Regions from separate parts of the Streptomyces sp. NPDC006193 genome, predicted to be linked through region 2. Evidence: riboswitches for the same ligand, from Rfam matches in the RefSeq annotation. Region 2 holds a riboswitch; the other holds the start of a gene.
What was found. A riboswitch is a leader RNA that binds a small molecule or an ion and turns the genes downstream of it on or off. The one in region 2 is predicted to bind S-adenosylmethionine.

Region 1 (3,966 bases), on a different contig from region 2:
GGCCGAGCTGTTCGACGCGCCGGTCAGGGAGGCGCTCACCCCGGCCACCGCCCTGTTCGTGCACGGCAGCTGGGTGCATCTGCTCGGCAACATGCTGTTCCTCTTCGTCTTCGGGGCGATGACCGAGGAACGCATGGGCCGGGTGCAGTTCACCCTGTTCTACGTCGGCTGCGGCTACCTCGCCCTGCTGGGCTACGCGGCCGCCAACGCCGCCTCCGAGCGGTCGCTGGTCGGCGCCTCCGGGGCGATCTCGGCCGTCCTCGGGGCCTTCCTCTACCTGTTCCCCCACGCCCGCGTGACCAGTCTCCTGCCGTTCCTGTTCTTCCTGCCGCTGCGGTTCCCCGCCTGGGTGGTGCTGCCGTTCTGGGCGGCCCTGCAGTGGCTGGCGGCGGGGCGGGCCTCGGACGGGCCCGGGGTCGCCTACCTCGCGCACCTGCTGGGCTTCGGGCTGGGATTCGTCTACGCCTGGCTGCGGTACGGGCGGACCGGCCCGAAGGGCGGCCCGGGCAGGGCGCCGGCGGGCGACGGGCGGGCGACTAGAGTGAAAGCCGCCCCAGCTCCGGTCACCGAGGGAGAGAAACAGCCGTGATCACCGCGATCGTCCTGATCAAGACCAGCGTGGACCGGATCCCCGAGATCGCGGAGCGGATCGCCGCGCTGGACAGCGTCAGCGAGGTCTTCTCGGTCACCGGGACCTACGACCTGATCGCCATGGTGCGGGTCCGGCAGCACGAGGACCTCGCCGAGGTCATCCCGGGCCGGATCAGCAAGATCCCCGGCGTGGAGGCCACCGACACCCACGTCGCGTTCCGCACCTACTCCCAGCACGACCTGGAAGCGGCGTTCGCCATCGGCCTCGACAACTAGCCCCCCGGCGCGCGGGCCCTCTCCCGGGCCCCGGACCGGGCACCCGTGCCCTCGTCGCCGCCGCCGGGGCGCCGGGACCCGGCAGGAGCACCCCCGCCGACCCCCGCGCCGCGCTGCCGCGCCGCGCGGCGGAGACGGGACGGAGCGGCGGGTCAGACCGCGGGGACGCAGCGGCCGTCCTCCGTGCGGTACTGCCACCGGGCGCCGTCCCGGACCAGCTCCCGCACGGCGTTCACGAAGCGCTCCACGTGCTCGTCCGGCGTGCCCGCGCCGAAGCTGACGCGGACGGCGTTGAGCGACTTCTCGCCGGGGGCCGCCTCCGGGGCGCCGCACTCGCCCTGGGTCTGCGGGTCGCTGCCGAGCAGGGTGCGCACCAGGGGGTGGGCGCAGAAGAGTCCGTCGCGGACGCCGATGCCGTACTCGGCGGAGAGGGCCGCGGCGAAGTGGGAGCTGTTCCAGCCCTCGACCACGAAGGAGAGGACGCCGACGCGCGGCGCGTCGTCGCCGAAGAGGGAGAGGATCCGCACCTCGGGAATGCCGGCGAGGCCCTCGCGCACCCTGCCGATCAGGTGCTGCTCGCGGGCGACGAGGCTGTCCCAGCCGGCCTCGGTGAGGGCCTTGCAGGCGGAGGCGATGGCGTAGGCGCCGATGACGTTCGGGGAGCCGGCCTCGTGGCGGGCGGCGCTCTCGTGCCACTCCACGTCCACTCCCCCGTCCGTCCTGCGCGTCACCTTGCGGCTGGCGCCGCCGCCCGCGAGGTACGGCTCGGCGGCCCGCAGCCAGTCGGCGCGGCCGGCGAGGACGCCGGAGCCGAAGGGGGCGTACAGCTTGTGGCCGGAGAAGGCGATCCAGTCGACGTCGAGGTCGGTCACGGACACCGGGTGGTGCGGGGCGAGCTGGGCGGCGTCCAGGACGATGCGGGCGCCGTGGGCGTGCGCCGCCGCGGCCAGTTCCCGCACCGGCCACAGCTCGCCGGTGACGTTGGAGGCGCCGGTGACGCACACCAGGGCGGGGCCGTGGGGTTCCCGGTCGGCGAGGGCCCGCTCCAGGGTCCGCACCGCCTGCTGCGGGGTGCGCGGGGCGTCCAGGTAGGTGACCGGGGCGCCTCGCCACGGCAGCAGGGAGGCGTGGTGCTCGGTCTCGAAGACGAACACCCGGCAGTCGGCCGGGAGGGCGCGGGCCAGCAGGTTCAGCGAGTCTGTGGTCGACCGGGTGAAGACCACCTGGTCGTCCGCCCGGCAGCCGAGGAACGCGGCGACCGTCCCGCGGGCGTTCTCGAACAGGTCCGTGGAGAGCTGGGAGAGGTAGCCGGCGCCGCGGTGGACGCTGCCGTAGTACGGGGCGTAGGCGGCGACGTCGTCCCAGACGCGCTGCAGGGCGGGGGCGCTGGCGGCGTAGTCGAGCGCGGCGTAGGCGACCTCGCCGCCGGTGACGAGCGGGACGGTGACATCCCCGCCCAGAACGGGCAGCGGGGCATGAACGGACCGGTCGGCGGCAGCGGTGAAGACGGACATGGGCGGTCTCCCGTGAAGGCAGGTGGAATCCGCCGCGCGAGCGGGCACGCTCCGGCGCCGGCGGAGAAGAGAGGGGGATGCGGAGGCGGGGCTCTGCGGCCCTAGCGCATTCGCTTGCTCACGGAAGACTCCTCGACGACCAGGATCCCTTGGTGTCGAGGGATCCGCGCTTGCCGTGGACCTTGCTGTCCACGGCCTGGTCTTCACCCGGGGCACCCCGCCACGGACGGAGGGTTGCCGGACAGTCGGCCGGGGCCTCATGACTGTCACTCATGACCTGATCCGGAAATTAGCCGAGCGGATCATCCCGGTGCAACTCGTGTCCGGATGCCGGGACGGGCCGACGGGATGGGACGTCGTGCGCGGGGCTTCCCCGCCCGCCCTGAGGACGGAAGGGAAGCCCGGTCCCGGTCGTCGCGGGCGGCTAGCGGTTGGTCGCCGCCACCCACCGCTCCAGCGTCCGCTTCGCCGCCCCCGAGTCGATCGACTCCCGCGCCCTGGCCATACCGGCGCGCACCTGCTCGGCGAGGGGCGCGTCCGTCGGCTCCAGGGCGACGAGCGCCGCCGCCGAGTTCAGCAGCACGGCATCCCGCACGGGCCCCTGTTCGCCGTCCAGCAGACGGCGGGCGACCTCCGCGTTGTGCCCGGCGTCTCCGCCGCGCAGGGCGGACACCGGAACGAGGCCGATGCCGACGTCACGCGGGTCGAAGACCTCCTCCGTCACCTTGCCGTCCCGGACCGCCCACACCCGGGAGGGCGCGGTGACGGTCAGCTCGTCCAGGCCGTCGTCGCCCCGGAACACCAGCGCGGAGTTGCCGCGTTCGGCGAGGACTCCGGCGACGATCGGCGCCATGCGCGGGTCGGCGACCCCGACCGCCTGGGCGCGCACCTTGGCCGGGTTGGTGAGCGGGCCGAGCACGTTGAAGGTGGTGCGGATGCCCAGCTGGGCGCGGGCCGCGGCGACATGGCGCAGCGAGGGGTGGAACCGCACCGCGAAGCAGATGGTGATGCCGGCTTCCTCGGCGACCTCGGCGACCCGCCGCGGGGTGAGGTTCAGATTGATCCCGAGCTTCTCCAGCACGTCCGAGGAGCCGGAGGCGGAGGACGCGGCGCGGTTGCCGTGCTTGACGACCTTGACGCCCGTGCCCGCGACGACGATGGCGGACATGGTGGAGATGTTCACGGTCTTGGCGCCGTCGCCGCCGGTGCCGACGATGTCCACGGCGGGACCGGGCACCTCGATGACGTTGGCGTGCTCGTACATCGTGCGGACCAGGCCGGTGATCTCCTCCACCGTCTCGCCCTTGGCCCGCAGCGCCACCATGAACCCGGCGATCTGCGCGTCGGTCGCCTCCCCGCGCATGATCAGGTCCATCGCCCAGGCGGTGTCGTCGGCGGACAGGTCCCTGCCGTCCAGCAGGCCGTTCAGCAGGACGGGCCAGGACCGGCCCGCCGCGGTGTCGCCTCCTGCGGGGGTCACAGCGCTCATCAGCCGCTCCTGGTGGTGGGGTCCTGCTCCGTCGTACACCACCCTATCCAGCCCGGAGCACGGCGAAGGGCCCCGTCCGCGACACGGACGGGGCCC
Region 2 (3,966 bases):
GCGGGCGGGCCATCAGCTCGGTGACCCGGCCGCCCTGGCCGGCGGCGGCGCCGAGCGGACGGTCGTACATGGCCTTGACGAGGTGGACCTCCGGGTCGGTGAGCAGCGGGCCGACGATGCCGCGGACGAAGTCGGAGGAGAACTCCCTGAGGTCCGCGTCGACGAAGCAGACGATGTCCCCGCCGGTCACCAGCAGCGAACGCCACAGCACCTCGCCCTTGCCGGGCACGGCCGGGATGCGGGGCAGTATCTCGTCGCGGTGCACGACCCGGGCGCCGGCGCGCGCGGCGACCTCGGAGGTGCGGTCGGTGGATCCGGAGTCGACGACGACGATCTCGTCGACGAGCGGGACCCGCTCCACGAGGTCCTGCCGGATGACGGCGACGATGTCGCCGACGGTCTCCTCCTCGTCGAGCGCGGGCAGCACGACGCTGACCGTCTGCCCCGTGCGCTGTTTGGCGGCCAGGATCCGCTGGAGCGGGCGGTCGCCCACGGACCAGGAGCGGTCGGCCAGCCAGCGCTCGACTTCTTCCAGCACGCTCTGCGGCTCCTCACTGTCACGACCACACGCCGCCGTGTGATCCATCTCGCGGTTCGGACGACTCCCTCGACCGTCCTGGCCTTCGGTTACAGTCTTGAACAACGCCGATGACCATCGCATGCCGGGGGTCCGCGGCGCCCACAACCGCATACAGCTCATCCAGAGGGGCAGAGGGACACGGCCCGGTGAAGCCCCGGCAACCCTCCAGTCGGTACTCGTCTTTCGCAGCGAGGCTCCCGGCTAGGGAAGGTGCCAAATCCGTCTCGCGGCGAGATGCGCCGTGAGGAAGATGAGGAGAAAGGGCCTCGCCTCCATGGCTGTGCAGACAGTTGCAAGCACCAGCGTCCCCACCGTCGACCTCGGTCCCGCCGCCGCCCTGAGCTGTCGCGAGTGCGGCCACCGGGTGCCGCTCGGCCCGGTCTTCGCCTGCGAGGAGTGCTTCGGCCCGCTGGAGATCGCCTACGACTTCTCCGGCTACGACGCCGAGGAGCTGCGCCGCCGCATCGAGGCGGGCCCCGCGAACATCTGGCGGTACGCGCCGCTGCTGCCGGTTCCGGCGGACGTCGCCGGCAAGCCCAACCTGAACCCGGGCTGGACCAAGCTCGTCCAGGCCGACAACCTGGCCCGCGAACTGGGCGTCACCGGCGGTCTGTACGTGAAGGACGACTCCGGCAACCCGACCCACTCCTTCAAGGACCGGGTCGTCGCGCAGGCGCTGGAGGCCGCCCGCGCCTTCGGCTTCACCACGCTCTCCTGCTCCTCGACGGGCAACCTGGCCGGCGCCGTGGGCGCCGCCGCCGCCCGGGCGGGCCTGCGCTCCTGCGTGTTCATCCCGCACGACCTGGAGCAGGGCAAGGTCGTCATGGCCGCGGTCTACGGCGGCGAGCTGGTCGGCATCGAGGGCACCTACGACGACGTGAACCGCTTCTGCTCCGAGCTGATCGGCGATCCGGCCGGCGAGGGCTGGGGCTTCGTCAACGTCAACCTGCGGCCGTACTACGCGGAGGGCTCCAAGACCCTGGCGTACGAGATCTGCGAGCAGCTCGGCTGGCGGCTGCCCGACCAGATCGTCGTCCCGATCGCGTCCGGATCGCAGCTCACGAAGATCGACAAGGGGCTGCGGGAGCTGATCGCGCTGGGACTCGTCGAGGACCGGCCGTACCGGATCTTCGGCGCCCAGGCGGCGGGCTGCTCGCCGGTGTCGGCCGCCTTCAAGGCCGGGCACGACGTCGTGCGGCCGCAGAAGCCGGACACCATCGCCAAGTCCCTCGCCATCGGCAACCCGGCCGACGGACCGTACGTCCTGGACATCGCGCGCCGTACCGGCGGCGCCGTGGAGGACGTGACGGACGAGGAGATCGTGGACGCCATCAAGCTGCTCGCCCGGACCGAGGGCATCTTCGCGGAGACCGCCGGCGGGGTGACCGTGGGCGTGACCCGCAAGCTGATCGAGGACGGTGTGCTGGACCCGGCGAAGACCACCGTCGTCCTCAACACCGGTGACGGCCTGAAGACCCTGGACGCGGTGGCCGGGACCGGCCTGACCGCCACCATCCGCCCGACCCTGGACTCCTTCCGAGAGGCTGGCCTCGCATGAGCGTGACCGTTCGCATCCCCACCATCCTGCGCACCTACACCGGCGGCCGGGCGGAGGTCAGCGCCGAGGGCGCCACCCTCGCCGAGGTCATCGCCGACCTGGAGAAGAACCACACCGGGATCGCCGCCCGGGTGCTTGACGACCAGGGGAAGCTGCGCCGCTTCGTCAACGTGTACGTCAACGACGACGACGTCCGCTTCGAGCAGGGCCTGGAGACGGCGACCCCCGACGGCGCCGGCGTGTCGATCATCCCGGCCGTCGCCGGCGGCTGACCGGCCCCGGCATTACCCTCGGTAATGCCGGTGACGCGATGTTCATCTGATTGCCCCCTCCGCAAGAGAAGCGGAAGGGGCAATTCAGTTTGATTGAGCGCGGTAGAGTTGGGGAACACGGTCGCGGCCTTCGGGTCGCGGGCCCCGGATTTCCCGCCGAGGGCCCGACAAGAAGCAGCCAAAGTGCAAGGGCTTTCCGCGGCCTTTGCGGCTTTTATGGGGCCCGACTTGCCCTGTGATCGGGTGAATTTCCCCTACCGTGCGGACCGCTCGCGTCCAGATTTCTCGTCCGATTGACCTGTTGCAGACGGCAGTGGGACAGATACATTCAGCCGCGGTCGACGCGTTCCGGCGCACGCCCCCGACCAGTTGGGGGGTGAGGTCTGACCCGGGTCCGCGAAGTGTGGATCTGTGCAAGGGCCAGTAATAGGGGAGTTAGGCATGGCTCAGGGCACCGTCAAGTGGTTCAACGCGGAGAAGGGGTACGGCTTCATCGCGGTCGACGGTGGTGCGGACGTCTTCGTCCACTACAGCGCGATCCAGATGGACGGCTACCGCACCCTGGAAGAGGGTCAGCGAGTCGAGTTCGAGATCTCGCAGGGCCAGAAGGGTCCGCAGGCCGACATGGTTCGCGTCACCGCCTGAACGTTTCTTGTGACGAAGGGCCCGCACCAGCACCGGGTGCGGGCCCTTCGCCGTGCCCGGCGCGCCGGTGTTCGCGGGCGGCTGACGGGCCTGCCGCATGACCCGGGGCGCTTGCACTCGACCATGCCGAGTGCTAATCATTGGCGTTAGCACTCTGAAGGTGAGAGTGACAGTGAAGGACCGGGTCGGTGAGGCCCGCAGGCCAAGTGGGGCAAGGAACCACGCGGCCGGCGAGCCGTCCGTCGCGGGCGCGGGCGCGGTCCGAAGGAATCACCCCCAGTCCTGGAGGGACCACTTCACATGGCCAAGATCATCGCGTTCGACGAGGAGGCGCGGCGCGGCCTCGAGCGCGGCATGAACCAGCTCGCGGACGCCGTGAAGGTGACGCTCGGCCCCAAGGGCCGCAACGTCGTCCTCGAGAAGAAGTGGGGCGCGCCCACGATCACCAACGACGGTGTCTCCATCGCCAAGGAGATCGAGCTCGAGGACCCGTACGAGAAGATCGGCGCCGAGCTGGTCAAGGAAGTCGCCAAGAAGACGGACGACGTCGCCGGTGACGGTACGACCACCGCGACCGTGCTCGCCCAGGCCCTGGTCAAGGAGGGTCTGCGCAACGTCGCCGCCGGCGCCAACCCGATGGCTCTGAAGCGCGGTATCGAGAAGGCCGTCGAGGCCGTCTCCGCCGCCCTGCTGGAGCAGGCGAAGGACGTCGAGACCAAGGAGCAGATCGCCTCCACCGCGTCCATCTCCGCCGCCGACACCCAGATCGGCGAGCTGATCGCCGAGGCGATGGACAAGGTCGGCAAGGAAGGCGTCATCACCGTCGAGGAGAGCAACACCTTCGGCCTGGAGCTCGAGCTCACCGAGGGCATGCGCTTCGACAAGGGCTACATCTCCGCCTACTTCGCGAC

Region 1: linked by a shared signal. The riboswitch ahead of ABZ261_RS22975 (aminotransferase class V-fold PLP-dependent enzyme) and the one ahead of thrC (threonine synthase) in region 2 are both predicted to bind S-adenosylmethionine.

The regions. Positions count from the first base shown of each region.
Region 1 covers NZ_JBEXTB010000028.1:6,923-10,888, reverse strand. Annotated here, with positions in the region: gene ABZ261_RS22985 (rhomboid family intramembrane serine protease) at 1-589, shown strand, start outside; gene ABZ261_RS22980 (Lrp/AsnC ligand binding domain-containing protein) at 586-867, shown strand; gene ABZ261_RS22975 (aminotransferase class V-fold PLP-dependent enzyme) at 1,020-2,381, opposite strand; SAM riboswitch class IV at 2,543-2,659, opposite strand; gene trpD (anthranilate phosphoribosyltransferase) at 2,806-3,870, opposite strand.
Region 2 covers NZ_JBEXTB010000034.1:24,262-28,227, forward strand. Annotated here, with positions in the region: gene ABZ261_RS25215 (glucosyl-3-phosphoglycerate synthase) at 1-538, opposite strand, end outside; SAM riboswitch class I at 694-837, shown strand; gene thrC (threonine synthase) at 855-2,138, shown strand; gene ABZ261_RS25225 (MoaD/ThiS family protein) at 2,135-2,410, shown strand; gene ABZ261_RS25230 (cold-shock protein) at 2,852-3,055, shown strand; gene groL (chaperonin GroEL) at 3,356-3,966, shown strand, end outside.